Regions from separate parts of the Mesorhizobium sp. M0152 genome, predicted to be linked through region 2. Evidence: riboswitches for the same ligand, from Rfam matches in the RefSeq annotation. Region 2 holds a riboswitch; the other holds the start of a gene.

Region 1 (10,636 bases), on a different contig from region 2:
CGATGGAACTCGCTCTCATAGCCGCATCGCTTTCTACTGCTCTCATTGTCTTGAACATCGCCAGCATCGTGCTCGCCGCCTCGCGCCTGAGGCGACGCCACATCATGGCACCGCCGACCGGCAAGCCGATGCCGGTGTCGATCGTCGTGCCTTCGCGCGGCGTCGAGCCGTTTACGCGCGAGACGCTGCAACGCGCTTTCTCGCTCGACTGGCCACGCTACGAACTGATCTTCTGTGTCGCCCATGCCGACGATCCGGTGGTCAAACTGATCCGCGCCGCCACCGCCCGCTTTCCCGCCGTGCCCGCCCGCTTGCTGATCGGCAATGACCGCGTCAGCGCCAATCCCAAGCTCAACAATTGCGTCAAGGGATGGGAGGCGGCGCGCCACGACTGGGTTATCCTTGCCGATTCCAACGTGCTGATGCCGAGGGATTACGTCCAGCATCTGCTGGCGGCATGGGGGCCGGAAACCGGTCTTGTCTGCTCGACGCCGATCGGCTCCCGGCCCGACGGGTTCTGGGCCGATGTCGAATGCGCCTTCCTCAACACGCTGCAGGCCCGCTGGCAATATGCCGGCGAGGCGCTCGGCCTTGGCTTCGCGCAGGGCAAGAGCATGCTCTGGAACAAGCCGATGCTCGACGCCAATGGCGGCATCCGCGCGCTGGCGGCTGAGATCGCCGAGGACGCCGCCGCGACCAAACTGGTGAACGGCCTCGGCTTGCGCGTCAATCTCGTTTCCTCGCCGTTCGAGCAGCCGCTCGGCCGGCGCACGCTTGGCGAGATCTGGTCGCGCCAGGCCCGTTGGGCGCGACTGCGCCGCGTCACCTTCCCGCTCTTCTTCGCGCCCGAAATCCTGACCGGCGCCGCGGTGCCGCTGGTGCTTGCGCTGGTAGCGGCGGCGAGTGCCGGTTTCAGCCTGCCGCTGACCTTCGTCGCCGTGCTGGCGGCCTTCTATCTTCCGGAATGCGCCCTGGCTTGGGGCAAGGGCTGGCACCTGTCGCCGCGCATGATCGCGGCTATGATGATGCGCGACATGATCGTGCCGGGGATGTGGGCGCGCGGCTGGCTTGGCGGCGCCGTCGACTGGCGCGGCAACGCGATGACCATTGGCACCAAGGCCGCCGAACTGGAAGAGACGCCGTCGAGTGCCTGATGGCAGCCAGGCGCGCTACCTGGGCCGATCCTATATTGCGGCCTTCAACGCCTGTGCGATGTCTTCCAGAAGATCGTCGCTATCTTCCAGGCCGACCGACAGCCTGAGCGTACCCGGCCCGATGCCGAGTTCGGCCCGCGCCTCGTCGCTCAAATTCTTGTGCGTCGTTGTCGCTGGATGGGTGATCAGGCTCTTGGCGTCGCCGAGATTGTTGGAGATCAGCACGATGTCCAGCGCGTTCTGCAAGGCGAAGGCCGCCTGCTTGCCGCCCTTGACCTCGAGGCAGATCAGCGTCGAGCCGCCCGACATCTGCTTCCTGACGATATCGGCCTGCGGATGGTCGGCGCGGCCGGGATAGATGACGCGGGCAATCTGCGGCTGCTCGGCCAGGAAATCGGCGATCTTGCCGGCGCTCTCCGTCTGCTGGCGCACGCGCAGGGGCAGCGTCTCCAGGCCTTTCAACAGCGTCCAGGCATTGAAGGGGGACAGGCTCGGACCTGTGTGGCGGAAATAATCGTGCAAATTCTCATCGATCCACTTCTTGTCCGACAGGATCACGCCGCCCAGACAGCGGCCCTGGCCGTCAATGTGTTTGGTCGCCGAATAAACGACGATGTGCGCGCCGAGCTGCAGTGGCTTCTGCTGCAAGGGCGTGGCAAAGACATTGTCGACGACAAGCCGCGCGCCGATCGAATTGGCAAGCGCGGCGACGGCGGCGATGTCGACGACTTCCAGCGTCGGGTTGGTCGGGCTTTCCAGGAAGAACAGCTTGGTGTTGGGCCTGACCGCCTTTTCCCAGTTGGCGATGTCGGTGCCGTCGACCAGCGTGGCCTCGATGCCGTACCGCGGTGCCAGCGTCTCGACCACCCAGCGGCAGGAGCCGAACAGCGCGCGCGCCGCCACGATGTGGTCGCCAGCCTTGGCGCTGCACAGGAGCGCCGCCGTCACCGCCGCCATGCCGGAGGCCGTGGCGCGTGCATCCTCCGCGCCTTCCAGCGCGCACATGCGCTTCTCGAACATGTCGACGGTCGGATTGGCGTAGCGCGAATAGATGAAGCCCGGTTCCTCGCCCTTGAAGCGAGCTTCGGCGGCCTGCGCCGTTTCATAGACATAACCTTGGGTCAGGTACATCGCCTCGGAGGTTTCGCCGAAGCCGGAACGCAGGGTTCCGCCGTGCACGAGTGCGGTCTGAGGTTTCCAGTTACGCTTCTTGGTGCTCATTGTTTTGTTCCAGACACAAAAAAACCGGCCGCGAAAGTCGCAACCGGTCCATACGGCCTCGCGGCCCGACGGTCCTTTAGCGACTTGTTTAACGTGGCTGCAAGCCGACCGGCCAAATCACCACGGGATAACGACCCTTTAGACCCGCGCCACGCTTGCGTCAATTGTCGGCTTCATTAAGAGAGTTGTACCAAGCAGGTTCGGCAGAAGCGTTCCACGGTTTTGCGGCAGGGATCTGCGACAAGAAATCGCCCGGTCTTGGAGCAGGCGGCCTTTGCGGCAGACAGGCATTCTTCCCGATCAGGACATTTCGGCGCTGTTCCAGTCCGGCGCGCTGAAGTCGCCGCGCGCGCTCGATGCCGACCAGATCCAGCCGGCCAGCCTCGATCTGAGGCTTGGCGACAAGGCCTGGCGGGTGCGCGCTTCTTTCCTGCCCGGGCCCAACCACAAGGTGTCGGAAAAACTCGACCGGTTGAAGCTGCACGAGATCAGCCTCGCCGACGGCGCCGTGCTGGAAACCGGCTGCGTCTATATCGTGCCCCTGCTCGAAACCCTGGCGCTGCCGGCGAAGATTTCCGCCTCGGCCAATCCGAAGAGCTCGACCGGACGGCTAGACATCTTCACCCGTGTCATGACCGACCGCGGCCACGAGTTCGACAAGATCGCCGCCGGCTACCATGGCCCGCTGTACCTCGAAGTCAGCCCGCGCACCTTCCCGATCGTTGCGCGCACTGGCTCGCGCCTGTCGCAGATACGCTTCCGCACCGGCAACGCGCTCTTGTCGGAGGCCGAACTGAGCGAGTTGCATCGCGCCGAGATGCTTGTCGCCACCGAGCCGCCGAACATCTCCGGCGGCGGCATCGCGCTGTCGATCGACCTCAAAGGCGATCAAAGCGGGCTGGTCGGCTATCGCGGCAAGCATCACACCGGCCTCGTCGACGTCGACAAGCGCGCAGCACAGGAGGTCGTCGATTTCTGGGAGCCGATCCACAAGAGCGGCGCCGGCGAATTGGTGCTCGACCCGGACGAGTTCTACATCCTGGTCAGCCAGGAGGCGGTGCATGTGCCCCCGCTTTACGCCGCTGAGATGACACCCTTCGATCCATTGGTCGGCGAGTTTCGCGTTCACTACGCCGGTTTCTTCGATCCAGGCTTCGGTCACTCGGCGGCTGGCGGTACCGGCAGCCGGGCGGTGCTCGAAGTGCGCAGCCATGAAGTGCCGTTCATTCTCGATCATGGCCAGATCGTCGGCCGGCTGGTCTACGAACACATGCTGAAACGGCCACAGGCGCTCTATGGCACCGATCTCGGCTCCAACTACCAGGCGCAGGGCCTGAAATTGTCGAAGCATTTTCGCGCCGCGCGCTGAACGTCGATTCCAGTCAGGCAAAATACTTGCCTGTCATGGCGGGCCATGCTTGGCTGCCGTTGCCGGCCTCGACATGACGGCACTCAAGGGGAACAAGAAGATGCAGATTTCGAAATGGATCCTGTCGGGGGCGGCGGCCGCCATGCTGGCGCTCGGTGCCGGCTCGCTGTCGGCCGAGGCGGCGGAAAAAATCAAGATCGGCACCGAGGGCGCCTATCCGCCGTTCAACACCATCACGTCGGACGGCAAGGTCGTCGGCTTCGATATCGACATCGCAAACGCCCTGTGCGCGCAGATGAAGGTCGAGTGCGAAATCGTCACGCAGGACTGGGACGGCATCATTCCCGCCCTGCAGGCCAAGAAGTTCGATGCCATCATCGCCTCGATGAGCATCACCGAGGAGCGCAAGAAGCAGGTCGCCTTTACCCACAAATACTATACGACACCGCTCTCGCTCGTCGCCCTGAAGAACAGCGACATCGCCTCGACCGAACCGGCGGCACTCGCCGGTAAGACGGTCGGCGCACAGGCTTCGACAACACAGGCCAACTACGCCCAGGACGTCTATGGCAAGGCAGGCGCCGAGGCGAAGCTCTACCCGACCCAGGAAGAGGCGATCACCGATCTCCAGAACGGCCGCCTCGACGCCGTCCTCTCGGACAAGTTCGTGCTGATGGACTGGATGAAGAAGGCGAGCGACGGCTGCTGCAAGATGGTCGGCGACGTCAAGGGCACGGAGACCGAAGCCGGCATCGCCGTGCGCCTGGAAGACACCGCGCTGCGCGACAAGCTGAACGCGGCCATCGACGCCATCGTCGCTGACGGCACCTACAAGAAAATCCAGGCCAAGTATTTCGACTTCGACATCTATTGAGAAACTGCCGATCTCCCCGCGAGTGGGGAGATCGCCCCATCACAGCGCCTTCACCGCCACCTTCACCGGCTGCTCGATCTCAAGCGGGTTGCGCAGCGGCAGGCCGAAATCCGTGGCTTCGATCTCGAAAACGTCGCCGGCTTCGGTCTTGATACCGTCGGCGAAGGACAGCGTCGCGGTGCCGAACATGTGCACATGCACGTCGCCCGGCTGGCGGAAGGCCGAATATTTGAAATGGTGGTGTTCGAGATTGGCGATGGTGTGCGACATGTTGGCTTCGCCCGACAGGAACGGCTTTTCCCACAGCATCTTGCTGTCGCGGTAAATGCGCGAGGCGCCCCGGACATCGGCGGGGAGATCGCCGACCAGGATCTCCGGCCCAAACGAGGCGTTGCGCAGCTTGGAGTGGGCAAGGAAAAGGTAGTTCACACGCTCGGTGACATGGTCGGAAAACTCGTTCGACAGCGTGAAGCCGACACGGAACGGCGCGCCGTCGTCGCCGATGACATAGATGCCGGCAATCTCGGGCTCCTCGCCGGCGTCCTTGGCGAACGCCGGTGACAGCAGTGCCGCGCCAGGCGCCACGGCCATCGTGCCATTGCCCTTGTAGAACCATTCCGGCTGTACGCCGACCTGGCCTTTCGCGGGTTTGCCGCCTTCCAGGCCCATGCGGAACATCTTCATGGAATCGGTGAGTTGCTCCTCGCCATCGGTGCTGAGCTTCTTGTGCATGGAATCGCGCGTCGCCGCCGAGCCGAGATGCGTTAGCCCCGTGCCGGTCAGATGCAGATGCGCCGGATCGGGATGGTTGATCGGCGACAAAAGCCGCCCCTTCTTGTAGGCGGCTTCCAGGTCGATCGTCTCGCCGAGCCCCTTGCGCTCGATCAGCGCGGCGAGGCCGACGCCGGTGCGGGCGGCTTCCATCGCCAGCGAATAGACGCTGCGCGCCCCGTTGATGATCCGGGTCTTGCCGCCGTTGCGGGCAACGACACGGATGGTCTCGGCGTCGTCGAGAATCTGCGAGATCAGCATTATCAGTCCTCTCTCATATGTCTTGGCATGGTTGCCTTTTGGCAAACCCTAAACTGCGCGGCTCGGACTGGCCGCGCCACGGGTTGAACTCTTCATCCGGATTGCGCTCGCGAGCCCGGTCCCTGAGGGGACTTCTTCGAGCCGGCGAATGCCGGCAGCGCCGCGACCGTATGCCTCCTGCTTGCCTGGCCTGAAGCCTGTTCAAGCCTTGTTCTTGTTGTAGACGTCGAAGATCACGGCGCCGAGCAGCACCAGGCCCTTGACCACTTGCTGCCAGTCGACATTGACGCCCATGATCGACATGCCGTTGTTCATCACGCCCATGATAAAGCCGCCGACCACCGCGCCGATGACCTGACCGACGCCACCCATCGCCGAGGCGCCGCCGATGAACACCGCGGCGATGACGTCGAGTTCGCTGCCGAGGCCTGCGGCCGGCACGGCCTGGCCAAGGCGCGCCGCGATGATCAGGCCGCCAAGCGCCGACAGCACGCCCATATTGATGAACACCATCAGCGTCAGCCGTTCGGTCTTGATGCCCGACAGCTGCGCGGCCTTGGCATTGCCGCCCATTGCATAGATGCGGCGGCCGATCGTCATGCGCTTGGTGACGAAGACGAACAGCGAGATCAGCAAGCCCATGACGAGCAGCACCACCGGCAGGCCCCTGTAGCTGGCGAACTGGTAGACCAGGAACAACGCCAGCGCACTGCCGACCAGCGTCTTGATGACGAACAGGGGAAAGGGCTCGGCCTCATAGCCGTGGCGTTCGCGTTTGCGTCGCGTCCGCAGCCCGAAATAGGCATAGGCCAGAACAGCGACCAGGCCCAGCACGATCGTCGTCATGTGCAGCGTCAAGCCGCTGCCCAAAATCGTCTTGCCGGCTGCATTCACCGTTGGCGGGATCAGCGTCAGCGGTCCGATGACGTCTGGAATGAAGCCGGAGCTGAGCGCCTTGAAGCCGGCAGGCAGCGGCCCGACCGAAGATCCGCCGCCGAGCAGCGCCTGGCAGATGCCGCGGAAGATCAGCATGCCGGCCAGCGTCACGATGAAGCTCGGTATTCGATGATAGGCGATCCAGTAGCCTTGCGCCGCGCCGATCAGGCCGCCCACGATCAGGCAGACGATCGAAACCACCAGCGGGTTGCTGAATATCCCGAGCGGCCAGATCACCATCATCATCGCCGCCAGCGCGCCGATGAAGCCGGCCACGGACCCCACGCTGAGGTCGATATGGCCCGACACGATGACCAGCAGCATGCCGAGCGCCATCACGATGATGAAGGAGTTCTGCTGTACCAGGTTGCTCAGGTTCACCGGTTTGAACAGCGTTCCCGACGTGGTGAACTGAAAGAACACCATGATGGCGATCAGCGCCAGGATCAGGCCGTATTCGCGCAGGTTCGTCGTCAGCGCCGATACGGCGATGCGTGGACGCTGCCCTACATCCTCGGCGACGTTGCTCTGCGGGGCGGGGGCGCTTTCCGTACTCATGCTGCTTTTCCTTCTCCCCGAACGATGGCGCGCATGATTTTTTCTTGGCTTGCGTCCGCCGCGGGCATTTCGCCGACGATGCGGCCTTCGTTCATGACGTAGATGCGGTCGGTGATGCCGAGCAGTTCTGGCATTTCCGACGAGATGACCACGATCGCCTTACCTTCAGCGGCGAGGCGCGCGATGATCGTATAGATTTCATATTTGGCGCCGACATCGATGCCGCGCGTCGGCTCGTCCAGGATCAGCACTTCCGGGTCGGCGAACAGCCATTTCGACAGCACCACCTTCTGCTGGTTGCCGCCGGAAAGATTGCCGGTCATCTGATAGACGCTGGAAGCGCGGATATTGGTCTGCTTGCGATAGTCGTTGGCGACGGCAAGCTCGCGCAAATCGTCGATCACGCTGTGGCGCGACACGCCGCCGAGATTGGCCAGCGTAATGTTGTGCTTGATGTGGTCGATGAGGTTGAGGCCGTAGGTCTTGCGATCCTCGGTCACATAGGCGATGCCGTGCTCGACTGCCCTGCTCACCGAGGAGACATCGATCGGCTTGCCCTTGAGCAGCACCTCGCCGGTGATGCGGCGGCCATAGGAGCGGCCAAACAGGCTCATCGCGAATTCGGTTCGCCCGGCGCCCATCAGCCCAGCAATGCCGACCACCTCGCCCTTGCGCACATTGATGTCGATGCCCTTGATCACCTGCCGCTCGGCATGGAGCGGGTGATAGACCGACCAAGTCTTCACTTCGAACACGACTTCACCGATGTCAGGCTCGCGTGGCGGATAGCGGTCGTCGAGCGAACGGCCGACCATCGAGGTGATGATGCGGTCTTCCGAGATGTCCTTCTTGGCCAAGGTTTCGATGGTGCGCCCGTCACGGATGACGGTCACCTTGTCGGCGACCCGGTTCACCTCGTTGAGCTTGTGCGAGATCAGGATCGAAGTCATGCCTTGACGCTTGAATTCGAGCAGAAGGTCGAGCAGCGCCTGGCTGTCCTTTTCGCTGAGCGACGCCGTCGGCTCGTCGAGGATCAAAAGCTTGACCTCCTTGCTCAGCGCCTTGGCGATCTCGACCAGCTGCTGCTTGCCGACACCGATGTTGGTGATCAGCGTCTTGGGGTCCTCCTTGAGGCCGACCTTCTTCAACAGGGCGCTGGTGCGCGCCTCATTGGCGTGCCAGTCGATGACGCCGTATCGGGCGTGTTCGTTGCCGAGGAAGATGTTTTCGGTGATCGACAGCATCGGCACCAGAGCAAGCTCCTGGTGAATGATGACGATGCCCTTTCGTTCGCTGTCATGGATGCCCTTGAATTGGCATTCCTGGCCCTGAAAGATAATCTGGCCGTCATAGGTGCCGGAGGGATAGACGCCCGACAGCACTTTCATCAGCGTCGATTTGCCAGCGCCGTTCTCGCCAACCACGGCGTGGATCTCGCCTTCCTCGACCCGTAGGTTGACGTTCGACAGCGCCTTGACGCCGGGAAACGTCTTGGTGATGTCCTGCATCTCCAAAATCGTCGAGGCCATGGGTAAAAGTGCTCCTGCGAGACCCGCAACAATACCGGGGTCGCTGGTGAACGAAAAGGGGCCCTGCGTCGCGCAGGACCCCTGGCTATGCAACCGAATTTACTTCAGTTCGTCGGCCTTGATGTAGCCGGAGTCGACGACCAGAGCCTGGTAGTTCGACTTGTCGACCTCATGCGGCGTCAACAGGATCGAGGGAACGACCTTGACGTCGTTGTTGTAGGTCTTTTCATCGAGGCCTTCCGGCTTGCCGCCCGAGAGCACCTTGTCGACGAGTTCGACGGTGGCCTTGGCCAGTTCGCGGGTATCCTTGAACACGGTCGAGTACTGCTCGCCCGAGATGATCAGCTTGACCGAGGCGGTCTCGGCGTCCTGGCCGGTGACGATCGGCCACGGCTGAGCCTCCGTGCCGTAACCGACGGCGCGCAGCGAGGCGGTGATGCCGCGCGACAGGCCGTCATAGGGCGACAGAACGCCATCGACGCGGCTGCCATCCGAGTAGTTGGCGGAGAGCAGATTGTCCATGCGCGCCTGGGCGGTAGCGGCGAGCCAACGCAGCGTGCCGACCTTGTCCATGCCGGTCTGGCCGGACTTGATCTTGATCGAGCCGTCGTCGATCAGCGGCTGCAGGACGGAAATCGCACCGTTGTAGAAGAAGAAGGCATTGTTGTCGTCGGGCGAGCCGCCGAACAGTTCGACGTTCCACGGCTTGGTGTTCGGGAAGCGCTCCTTCAGACCCTTGACCAGCGAATTCGCCTGGATCACGCCAACGCCGAAATTGTCGAAAGTGGTATAGTAATCGACATTGGCCGTCTTCTTGATCAGGCGGTCATAGGCGACGACGACGACGCCGGCATCAGCGGCCTTCTGCAGCGCATCCGACAGGGTGGTGCCGTCGATCGAGGCGATGATCAGCGCCTTTGGACCCTTGGTGATTTCGTTTTCCAGCTGGCTGAGCTGGTTGGGGATGTCGTCCTGCGCATATTGCAGGTCGACCGTATAACCCAGAGCCTCGAGCTGGGACTTGACGGCGTCGCCGTCGTTGATCCAGCGCTGCGACGTCTTGGTGGGCATCAGCACGCCGACGAGACCCTTGTCGGCCGCGTGCGCCGAATAGGTCATGGCAGCGATGCCAAGGGCCGCGACGGCGGCCAGCGTCTTGATGATCTTCACAATTACTCTCCCTGGTTGATGGACGCGATACCTCGGGGCTTCGCGGGCCGCGCAGTCGAGCAGAAGCGCAAGCGCCACTGTCGTCTATCGATCTCCGGTATCCTCCCAATCGGCCCCAGGACACTGATTCCAATCGACACGATTTTCCTCGTCATCGACTGGCACGTCCCAGGACGCACGAAGGGTGTGGCTCTTTGCTATAACTGTCAAATGCGATCTTTGATGGTTGCTATACCATGATTGATATGTGTTATTGAGACGCGACAGGTCGCATCGAATGCCGTCCGGCTCTATGTCGAAGCAAGGAAAGCCATGGCAGCACTACGAAATCCGGCCGCGGCTTCAAACGATTACAGCGAGAAGCCGGGCGATGGCGAAACCCTGCTGCGCAGCGGTCTCAGCCTGCGTCACATGCGCATGATCGTCGCGCTCGACGACCATGGCCGCGTGAGCGCGGCCGCCCAAGTGATGAACATTTCGCAGCCGGCTGCCTCCCGCATGATCAGCGAGATGGAGGCCGTGCTGGAAGTCAGACTGTGCGAAAGGCTGCCGCGCGGCGTCACCTTGACACCCTACGGCAAGGCGCTGGCAAGGCGCGCGCGCTCGATCCTGCTGGAGATGCGCGAGGTCGATCGCGAGATTTCAGAGCTCAAGGCGGGCAAGGGCGGCTCGGTGTTTCTCGGTGCCGTCACGGCGCCGGCGATCGAACTGGCGGTGCCGGCAATCCGCGAAATACGCCGCGTCTATCCGCGCATCGAGATTAACATGCAGGTGGAAACTTCGAATGTGCTGG
Region 2 (10,636 bases):
GCAAGCTTCTTCAGCGAGTCGTACATCACTGGCGGCTTGCATTCGAAAAGCCGCCCGCAACCAAGCGCAAACAGCGTGTCTGCGGTGAACGCCACTTTCGATGCAGGCAGGTAGTAGGAGACATGGCCGGCGGTATGGCCGGGGGTGGCGATCACCTCTATCCGCTCGCCGCCGAGATGAAGGACCGAACCCTCTTCAACTGTCTCATCAATGCCGGGGATCTTGGTCTTTTCCGCTTCCGGGCCAACGATGCGCAGCTTGAAACGCTCCTTCAGCGCCAGATTGGCCTCGACATGGTCGATATGGTGATGCGTGGTCAGGATCATCGTCGGCGTCCAGCCGGTGCGCTTGATCGCGGCCAGGATCGGCGCCTCTTCAGGGGCATCGATGATAGCGGTCTGCCCGCTTTCCGGGTCATGCACCAGCACGCCGAAATTGTCGGTGCGGCAGGTGAATTGTTCGATTTCAACGGGCATCGCATCTCTCCATTGTCGCCGCAGACATAGGGTCCCAACGCGCCGATGTCATCACGAGAAGTCAAATGTCATCCCGGGATGTCGAACGCCGCCCCAGGGGCTCCCAAGTCATCCTGCAATGTCGGCGGCACCGGCCTTTGTTGAAACCCGCGCGCTTCACGGCTACATCCCTCACATGCATTCCGACATCGTCGATCTCCGTTCCTTCTACTCGACAACGCTCGGCAGGTTCGCCGAACGCTCGATCACCATGGCGCTATCGTCGATATGGGCCGCCGTGCCCAATGAACGGCTGGTTGGCCTCGGCTACACCTTGCCCTGGCTGGAGCGTTTCGGCACCGATGCCGAGCGAGTCTTTGCCTTTATGCCGGCGACCCAGGGCGCCGTGGTCTGGCCGGCGGTCGGCCCGACGGCGACGGCACTGGTCTTCGACGAGGAATTGCCGCTGGTCGATTCCTGCATCGACCGCATGCTGCTCGTCCATTCGCTCGAACATGTCGAGAATCCGCGCGAGACGCTGAACGAGATCTGGCGGGTGTTGTCGCCCGCCGGGCGCGTCGTCATCGTCGTGCCAAACCGGCGCGGTGTCTGGGCGCGCTTCGAGCACACGCCGTTCGGCAATGGGCGGCCTTTCTCACGCGGACAGCTCACCGAATTGCTGCGCGAGGCGAATTTTACGCCCGCGGCATGGTCCGATGCGCTGTTCTTCCCGCCATCGCGGCGGCGCTTCATGATGCGGTTCCACAACGTGCTGGAGCGGGCCGGCCGGCGGTTGTGGCCGATCTTTTCCGGCGTTATCGTCGTCGAGGCGCAGAAACGGCTTTATCAAGGCGTGCCGGTCGTCCAGCGCGCGTCTCGCCGCGTTTTCGTGCCGGTGCTGTCGCCGCATGGCGCGACACGGCTCGGCCGCCGGGCCGTGGAGACCACGCCGCCGGCTCCGCAGATGACACCTTCGTGATCATGACAGGAACTTGCGCCGCCCGGCGTTTCCCGACCTATCTGTCGCTTGCGGCTCATTGAGACCAATGCGGCCGACCATCAGCGGTTTCAGCACTCAAACTGAACGCAAGGACCTTGGGTATGGCTTACCATCCGGACAACGATGCCTCCGCCCTGCCGGTTGCGGTCGAAGCCAGCAGTCTGCGCGATCAGGTGGCGACGATCAGGCAGGCGCTGGCGGAATCGCCGGTTCGCAAGTGGCTGTTCTGGACGTCGGTCGGCATGATGGCCGTCATCGTCGCGACCTCGATCGGCCAAGTTCTGCTCAACCGCTGGAACCAGCCTTTCTACGATGCGCTCGCGCGCCGCGACATGGCTGCCTTCCTGCACCAGCTTCTCGTCTTTGCAGTCATTGCCGGCGGGTTGCTGGTGCTCAACATAGGGCAGACCTGGCTCAACCAGATGATTAGGCTGAAACTTCGCGAGGCGCTGACGCTCGATCTGATCGACCAGTGGATGCGGCCGGCGCGCGCTTTCCGCCTGGCCAATGCCGGCGCCATCGGCGTCAACCCCGACCAGCGCATGCAGCAGGACGCCGCGCACCTCACCGATCTGTCCACGGATCTCGGCGTCGGCCTGCTGCAGTCGTTGATCCTGCTGGTGTCCTTCGTCGGCGTGCTGTGGGAGCTGTCTTCGGGCTTCGTCTTCCATATCGGCGGGACCTCGCTTGCGATACCGGGCTACATGGTCTGGGCCGCCATCCTTTACGCAGGCACCGCGTCATGGCTGAGCTGGCTGGTCGGACGGCCGCTGATCCGCCTCAACAGCGACCGTTATACGCGCGAAGCCGAGTTGCGCTCCTCGATGGTGCGCGTCAACGAGAATGTCGATGCCATCGCGCTGTACCATGGCGAGGCGGATGCCAGGCGACGGCTCGGACTCGACCTCGGCACTGTGCTGGGCGCCATGCGGCGCATCTACACCGCCCAGATCAATCTGTCCTGGGTGACGGACACCTATGGCTGGATCACCGTCGTGGCCCCCATCCTCGTTGCCTCGCCGGTCTATTTTTCGGGCGACATCAGTTTTGGCGGGCTGATGATGGCGGTCGGCGCCTTCAATCAGGTGCATTCCTCATTGCGCTGGTTCATCAACAACATCGGCAGCATCGCCGACTGGCGCGCAACGCTGATGCGCGTTGCGGACTTCCGCATCGCGCTCGCTGAAACCGATGTGCTGCACGACAAGGAAAAGCGCATCGAGTTCGGCGACAACGCCAATGGCAGCCTGACTTTCGAGAAGCTCGAAGTGGCCTCGCCGGACGGATGCACCAAGCTCGCCGACCAGCATGTCGAGATACGTCCCGGCGAGCGCGTCATGATCACCGGCGATCCCGGCGCCGGCAAGACATTGTTCTTCCGCGCCATTGCCGGCCTATGGCCATGGGGCAGCGGGCGAATCGGCCTGCCCGCGGGAGAAACGCCCATCTTCGTGCCTCGCGTCCCGTATTTCCCGACCGGTACGTTGCGCGAGGTTCTCGATCACCCGAATGGACCCGACCCGGCGAGCGATGCCGAGATTTCGGCGGTTCTTGCCGAGGTCGGCCTGCAACGGCTGTCGTCCTCGCTCGACCGCTCCGCGCGCTGGGAGCGTGAGCTGGGCGATGACGAACAACGCTCGCTCGCCTTCGCCAGGCTCGCCTTGCGGCAACCAAAATGGATAATCATCGACGAAGCCCTGGATGCGTTCGACGGGCCGTCGCTGCGACGGGTGTTGTCGATGCTGGAGAAGCGTCTGCCCGGAGCCGCGGTGCTCAACATCGGACGCGGCCAGCACAACAATCATTTCTTTCCACGCGCTTTTACAATCGTGAAGGATGCCGGCGTGCCGGCGCTGAAACCGGTCCGCGTCAGGGCCGGCGCCATCGAGCCGCCCCCCGCCGCTGCCCGCCGCAAGGCGTAGCCATTGTTCCGGTCCCTGGCGCGAAGCTTTATTTTGCCGTGATCGCGAGGGAATATCCGCAGGAGAAACAACCCCGGCGTCGGCCATGCTTGATGCTCTGCGCCTGCTTGCCTGTCTTGCCTGCGCCCAGGCAGTCCCCGTTGCCTCGCCGCCGGATGCGCTGGCCGTCGATGTCGAACTGGTGCTGGCGGTCGACATCTCCCTGTCGATGGACGAGAAGGAGTTCGCCCTGCAGCGCGCCGGCTATGTCGAGGCGCTGCGGCATCCCGATTTCATCCAGGCGGTCCGCGCCGGCAAAACTGGCCGCATCGCGCTCGCCTATTTCGAATGGGCCGGCACGGTGCGCGACGACGCCGTCATCGGCTGGCAGATTGTCGACAGCGCCGACAGCGCCGGCGCCTTCGCCGACAAGGTGGCGGCGCGGCCGTTCAGGAGCTTCCGAGGCACTTCGATCTCCGGTGCGCTTGCCTTCGGCGCTAAGCTTTTCGATCGCACGGCTTTCGAGGGCGATCGCAGCGTTATCGATATTTCCGGCGACGGTCCGAACAATATCGGGCCGCCGGTCACCACGACGCGTGACGCGGCAATCGCCAAGGGCATCGTCATCAACGGCCTGCCGATCCTGGTCAATCCGTCGCCCACGTTCAGCCATCTCGATCAGTATTATGCGCAGTGCGTCACCGGCGGGCCCGGTTCCTTCGTGCTGCCGATCTACGCGGCCGCCGAATTCTCGACGGCGATCCGGCGCAAGCTGATCCTCGAAGTGAGCGGCATCCAGGACAGGGCCGGGTTCATCCCCGTGGACACCGACGCGCCCGTCGACTGCCTGCGGGGCGAGCGGGACAGGCGGTTCTTGTCCGATCCGTATTTCCCAGAACTCGACCGCTGAGCCTCTTGGCCCGACCAGCCTAGATGGGAGGTTCATTGTTTCACGGAAACGGTGAACCGCTCTAACTCTTTGTTTCAACGCAATTCCCTAGGGAAAGCGCTACGCGCTTTTCCCGGAAAAACCGTTTCACACCTTTTCCTGGACTTCCCCTTTTCTCGGCCCCTCGCCATATCCGCCTCGACGCTAAAAAATCGCCGCTCATGTCATCCGCCGCACTGCCGTCCAACCGCCGCCAAATGACGATTCCGGGGCCTAGCGCCTCAATTGCAACACCCTCGCCAATAGATGACGTCTGAACGCCATCGCGAAGCCGGCCCGGCCCTGCCTGCGATCGCATGGAATCCTACTACGTCTGGGGCAATCGCCTTGCGGCCGGCGCCGGGGCAGATTGCGCTTGCGAGGCCGGCTGAAGAGGCTTCGGCAGCATGCGCGCCGCTGGTACCATTCACCAGCCTACCAGGCGATATTATCGCTGCGGACCGATAATTCCGAGGCTGACGTGGTATTCGCCGACGGTGTCGAACATCCACACAAGGCCACGGATATCCTGGAGTAGGACTAGGCTTTATCGCTTCAGCAAAAACACTGCCTGCTGGCCGAAGAAATTCCAGAACCACCACGGCATCGACAGGCCGATCTTCTGGCCGTTGGCGTCGAGCGCGGTTGCCCTCTCCACCGTCGCGCCAAGCTCGTCGCACAGATTGACGAAGTCGCGGATGGTGCAGAAATGGATGTTGGGCGTGTCGTACCAGGAATAGGGCAGGTCCTTGGTCACCGGCATGCGGCCCTTGACGAACAGCGACAGGCGCACCCGCCAATGCCCGAAATTGGGGAAGGAAACGATGGCGCGGTTGCCGATCCTGAGCAATTCGTCGAGCACCAGTTTCGGATTGCGGGTCGCCTGCAAGGTCTGCGACAGCACGACGAAATCAAAACCCTTGTCGGGATAGAATTGGAGGTCCTTGTCGGCATCTCCCTGAATGACCGAGAGGCCGCGCGCCACGCATTCGTTGACGCCGCGCTGCGACAGTTCAAGACCGCGGCCGTCGACCTGCTTGGTGTCCTGCAGCAATTCGAGCAGCAAACCATCGCCCGAGCCGACATCGAGCACGCGGGATCGCGGCGGGATGAGGTTGGCGACGACTTCGAGGTCGACGCGCTGGTCGCGGTTGACGCTCATGGTTCTTTCCTTGGCCAGGCACATTTTCCCAATTCGGACGATGCCCGATTTTGCCGGATCATAGACTTAGCCCTCTCGCCCTCGCGGCCGAGCCGATGAAGCCGTTGATGGCGGCAAACAGTTCCGGTTCGTCGAGCAGGAAGGCGTCATGGCCGCGATCGGTCTCGATCTCGACGAAGGACACCGATGCGCCGGCGGCGTTGAGCGCATGCACGATCGAGCGGCTCTCCTCGGTCGGAAACAGCCAATCCGAGGTAAAGGACACCAGGCAGAAGCGGGTTTTCGTGCCGGCGAAGGCGTCGGCCAACAGGCCGCCATGGTCGGCGGCGAGGTCGAAATAGTCCATCGACCGCGTCATATAGAGGTAGGAGTTGGCGTCGAAACGATCGACGAAGGTCATGCCTTGGTGGCGCAGATAGCTTTCGATCTGGAAGTCGGCGTCGAAGCCGAAGGTGAGCGCCTCGCGATCCTGCAAATTGCGGCCGAATTTGCGGTGCAGGGCAGCTTCCGAAAGATAGGTGATGTGGGCGGCCATGCGCGCCACCGCCAGCCCTTTTTCCGGGCGCTTGCCGTGTTCGAAATATTTGCCGGCATGCCAGTCCGGGTCGGCCATCACGGCTTGCCGGCCGACCTCGTGGAAAGCGATGTTCTGCGAGGAATGGCGGGCGCCAGTGGCTATCGGCAGCGCCGAGAAGACGCGCTCCGGATAGCTCGACGCCCATTGCAGCACCTGCATGCCGCCCATCGAGCCGCCGAGCACGCAAAACAGCTTTTCGATGCCGAAATGGTCGATCAGCATCTGCTGCGCGCGCACCATGTCGCGGATGGTGATGACCGGCAGGTCGAGCCCGTAGGGTTTGCCGGTGACGGGGTTGGTCGAGGCCGGACCGGTGGAGCCAAGACAGCCGCCGATGACGTTGGAGCAGATGACGAAGAAGCGATTGGTGTCGATGATCTTGCCGGGGCCGATCAGCACTTCCCACCAGCCGGGTTTGCCGGTCACCGGATTGGTGCTGGCGACGTGCTGGTCGCCGGTCAGCGCATGGCAGACGAGGATGGCATTGGAGCGGGCGCCGTTCAGCGTACCGTAGGTCTGGTAGGCGATCTGGAATGGCGACAGCAGCGTGCCGGCGTCCAGCTTCAGCGGCTTGTCCGCCCCAAAGCGCAATACCGGGCTCGACGGTTGGTCGGCCTCGTTGGTCTTCCCAGCGCGCAGAGCGGCCATTCGCATCTCTCTTGCTGCACCTTGCCCTGCGAAAATCGCCGCCGATGCGTTCGTCCGGCCGGCAGCGGACAACAAAAAACCGGCATTTGCCTTCACAAAGCCGGTTACGTCCACGCAAACGGCCCTTTAGCGAATTGTTTAACGTGGCTGCAAGCCGACCGGCCAAATCACCACGGAACTGATGCTGCCCTTCTAGAACTCGCCCGCCTTGCCGTCAATGCCGAGGCTGGCCTCACCGCCAGCTCTCGACATTGCCGGTCACGGCTTGTATTTCCGCTGCGGCTTCCCTGCGGAAGCGTTCTCGACGGATTTTGCGACATGAGCCAGATACCGGACAAGGCACGTCCAACCCCGCGCGCGGGCATCATGGATATCGATGCCTATGTGCCGGGCAAAAGTGCCGCGCCCGCCGGCGTCGCCAAGGTGTACAAGCTGTCGTCGAACGAGAATCCGCTCGGGCCCTCGCCCAAGGCGATCGAAGCCGCGCGCGAGGTCGCCGGAAAGCTCGACGTCTATCCCGATGGCACCGCCCGGCGGCTACGCGAGGCGATCGCCGAGGTGCATGGCCTCAACGCGCAGAACATCATCTGTTCCAACGGTTCCGACGAGATCCTCGGCCTGCTGGCGCAGACCTATCTCTCGCCCGGCGACGAGGCGATCTTCACCGAACATGCTTTCATGGTCTACAAGATCTACATCCAGTCGGCAGGCGCCACGCCGGTCGCGGTCAAGGAGACCGACGAGCGAGCCGACATCGACGCGATGCTTGCCGCCGTCACGCCGCGCACCAAGATCGTCTTTCTCGCCAATCCCAACAATCCGACCGGCACCTATGTGCCGTTCCAGGAAGTGCGTCGCCTGCATGCGGGCCTGCCGCGCAACGTGCTTCTGGTGCTCGATGCCGCCTACGCCGAATATGTCCGCCGCAACGATTACGAGGCCGGCATCGAACTGGTCGGCAGCGCCGAAAACGTGGTGATGACCCGCACCTTCTCCAAGATCGGGCTTGGCGGCGCGCGGATCGGCTGGATGTATGCGCCGATGCGCATCGTCGACGCGATCAACCGGGTGCGCGGCCCGTTCAACGTCAACGCGACGGCGATCGAAGCCGGTATCGCGGCGATCCGCGATCGCGACCATGTCGAGCGCAGCGTCGCGCACAACGAGACCTGGCTGGCATGGCTGAGCGAGGAATTGACCAAGCTCGGATTGCGGGTGACGCCCAGCGTCGGCAATTTCATCCTCATCCATTTTCCCGACGACCAGAGGCATTCGGCAGCCGCGGCGGACGATTATCTGACGGCGCGCGGCTATATATTGCGGCGCGTTTCCGGCTATGGCTTTCCCAACGCGCTGCGCATGACCGTCGGTACCGAAGAGGCCAATCGCGGCGTTGTCGCCGCACTCACGACATTCCTGAAAAGCTAGAACGCCATGACATCACCGATGTTCGAAAAGATCGCGCTGGTAGGCATCGGCCTGATCGGCTCGTCGTTGGCCCGCGTCATCCATCGCGAGGGCCTAGCCCGCCACGTCGCCATCTCGACCCGCAGCGCCGCGACGCTGATGCGGGCGAAGGAGCTCGAGCTTGGCTCCTCCTACACCACCGATGCGAAAGAGGCGGCCCGCGACGCGGATCTGATCATCGTGTCTGTGCCAGTCGGCTCGTCCGGCGCTGTGGCGGCGGAAATCGCGCCGGAGCTGAAGCAAGGCGCGATCCTCACCGATGTCGGCTCGACCAAGGCATCGGTCATCGCGCAGATGCAGCCCTACGTGCCGGCAGGCGTCCATTTCATTCCCGGCCATCCGCTGGCGGGTACGGAGAAATCCGGTCCGGATGCCGGATTCGCCGATTTGTTCGACAATCGCTGGTGCATCTTCACGCCGTTGCCCGAGACCGACCCGGATGCGCTGGAGAAGCTGTCGGAATTCTGGCGCCGCTGTGGCGCCAATATCGACACGATGGACCCGCAGCACCATGACATGACGCTGGCCATCGTCTCGCATCTGCCGCATATCATCGCCTACAATATCGTTGGCACCGCCGACGATCTGGAATCGGTGACCAAGACTGAAGTGATCAAGTATTCCGCCTCCGGCTTTCGCGATTTCACCCGTCTCGCCGCATCCGACCCGACCATGTGGCGGGATGTATGCCTGCACAACAAGGACGCCATCCTCGAAATGCTCGCGCGGTTCTCGGAAGACCTGGCGTTCCTGCAAAGAGCAATCCGCTGGGGCGACGGCGAAAAACTCTTCGATCTGTTCACCCGCACCCGTGCCGTACGCCGTTCGATCATCGAGGCCGGCCAGGACATCGACGTGCCTGATTTCGGCCGTCAGGCGGTCGAGCATCCGGCAAAGAACTAGGTGTTCCCCGCCTAAAGCGCGTCGCGTTTGAACGGATTCATGCGACGCGCTTGGGTTCTTGTTCTAATGCATGTCGTTATCGCAAAACCGCTGCGCATTTTTGCGCGACAGGCGTTAGCTCGCTGGCCAGTGGCTTTCCATCATCGCCAGCGTCTCAGTCCGGTCTGGCGCGCCCAGCCTGCCGCCGAAGCGCAGGCATTTGAGCGCGGCGGCGGCACTGGCAAAACGCAAGGCCTGCTCCACCGGCAGGCCTTCCGCCAGCCCGACGGCAAAGGCGCCGTGAAAGACGTCCCCGGCGGCCAGCGTGTCGACTGCCTCGATCCTTGGCGCCGCGACATGACGGGACGCTCCCGCCGTTCGATCGAACCACCAGCTTCCCGCCGCGCCGCCGGTCACCGCGACAAATGCATCGGTGCGCCCGGCCAGCACCTCGCAGGTCAGGCGTGGATCGAGGTGCTGACCGCACAGAATGCGCGCCGCCGGCTCGGAGGCCACGATGTGCGATGCCAGCGGCAACAACTGCTCCAGCACATCTCGCGGCGCGGTGTCGGCATCGAGGATCGCCGGCCGGCCGATGGCGCGTGCCGCCTCCAGGGCAAGAGCAGCCGCACCCGGCCAGCGCACGTCGACCAGCACGGCATCGAATGCGGAGAGATCGGCGACCGGTAGAGCCTCGGGATCGGCCTGCGCGAGCCTGTCGTAGAAAGGCACGATGATGCGTTCGCCTTGCGCATCTACCAGGATCGAGGCCAGTGCCGAGCGGGCGCCAGGAACGCGGCGGACATGAGTGCAATCGACGCCCTCGGCCTCGATCGCGGCAACCAGATGGTCGCCGACCAGATCATCGCCGGCGCTTGCCCACAACGACACTTCGGCTCCCAGCCGATGCGCGGCGCAGGCAGCACTGGTCGCCATGCCCGAGGCGATCTGGATGCCGTCGGAGGCGATGAACTTCCCCTGATTGGCGGGCAGGGTCTCGACGCGCAAGATGGTGTCCAGCGTCAGCGCGCCAACACTCAGCAGCTTCACGGGTCTGGCCATGGCAGCGCTATTCCACCGGCTTGATCTTGCCCAGCGGGATGAAGCCGAGCGACGCCTTGCCCTTGACCACCTTCAGCGGCAACGACGGTGCGTTGCCGAGCATGGCCAATGCGGAAAAACCCTGTTCGATCGCATTCTTCTGCTCGGGTATGGCGCCAGCAAGGATCGATGCCACCGCCTTCGGATCCTTGATTCTGATCATCAGATCGGCATCGACGAGGCCCCCGGCATCGACCGACAGCGGTCCCGAAACGGTGACGCGCGCCGTGCCCGACGACAGGTCGAGGTTGCGGATCTCGATCATCTGGCCGCGCAGGCTTTGCACATGCGTGCCGATCAGAGCAACGCCGTTTTTCAGCGTGACGTCGCCGCTGGCATCGAACGGCGGCAGCACGCGTCCGCCGACGGCATCGGGATCGATCTCAAGATCGATGAAGCTGCCGAGATAATCGAGATCGCCTCCGTTCGGCTGCAATTGGCCGGCCGCCTTGCCGGCGCTGAACAGTTCCACCGGATCGGCGTCGTCAGCCGGATCGGTCTGACCGGACAGGCCC

Evidence for each region. Region 2 has a riboswitch for S-adenosylmethionine ahead of metX (homoserine O-acetyltransferase MetX). Riboswitches for the same ligand answer to the same signal wherever they lie in the genome.
Region 1: it holds a riboswitch for S-adenosylmethionine, as region 2 does, so the genes downstream of both, NKJ26_RS25925 (O-succinylhomoserine sulfhydrylase) here and metX (homoserine O-acetyltransferase MetX) in region 2, are expected to answer to the same signal.

What each region holds. Positions count from the first base shown of each region.
Region 1 is NZ_JAMYTH010000033.1:49,042-59,677, reverse strand. Features, by position in the region: gene NKJ26_RS25930 (ceramide glucosyltransferase) at 3-1,154, shown strand; gene NKJ26_RS25925 (O-succinylhomoserine sulfhydrylase) at 1,185-2,375, opposite strand; SAM riboswitch at 2,432-2,509, opposite strand; gene NKJ26_RS25920 (2'-deoxycytidine 5'-triphosphate deaminase) at 2,650-3,744, shown strand; gene NKJ26_RS25915 (ABC transporter substrate-binding protein) at 3,845-4,618, shown strand; gene araD1 (AraD1 family protein) at 4,658-5,650, opposite strand; gene mmsB (multiple monosaccharide ABC transporter permease) at 5,852-7,144, opposite strand; gene mmsA (multiple monosaccharide ABC transporter ATP-binding protein) at 7,141-8,673, opposite strand; gene chvE (multiple monosaccharide ABC transporter substrate-binding protein) at 8,773-9,843, opposite strand; gene NKJ26_RS25890 (LysR family transcriptional regulator) at 10,156-10,636, shown strand, end outside.
Region 2 is NZ_JAMYTH010000034.1:5,534-16,169, forward strand. Features, by position in the region: gene gloB (hydroxyacylglutathione hydrolase) at 1-476, opposite strand, end outside; gene NKJ26_RS26010 (class I SAM-dependent methyltransferase) at 652-1,434, shown strand; gene NKJ26_RS26015 (ABC transporter ATP-binding protein/permease) at 1,557-3,377, shown strand; gene NKJ26_RS26020 (DUF1194 domain-containing protein) at 3,463-4,266, shown strand; partial or broken gene NKJ26_RS26025 (DUF1330 domain-containing protein) at 4,685-4,822, shown strand; gene metW (methionine biosynthesis protein MetW) at 4,832-5,446, opposite strand; gene metX (homoserine O-acetyltransferase MetX) at 5,505-6,671, opposite strand; SAM riboswitch at 6,778-6,855, opposite strand; gene hisC (histidinol-phosphate transaminase) at 6,990-8,099, shown strand; gene NKJ26_RS26045 (prephenate/arogenate dehydrogenase family protein) at 8,106-9,041, shown strand; gene NKJ26_RS26050 (sugar kinase) at 9,156-10,082, opposite strand; gene NKJ26_RS26055 (DUF2125 domain-containing protein) at 10,090-10,636, opposite strand, start outside.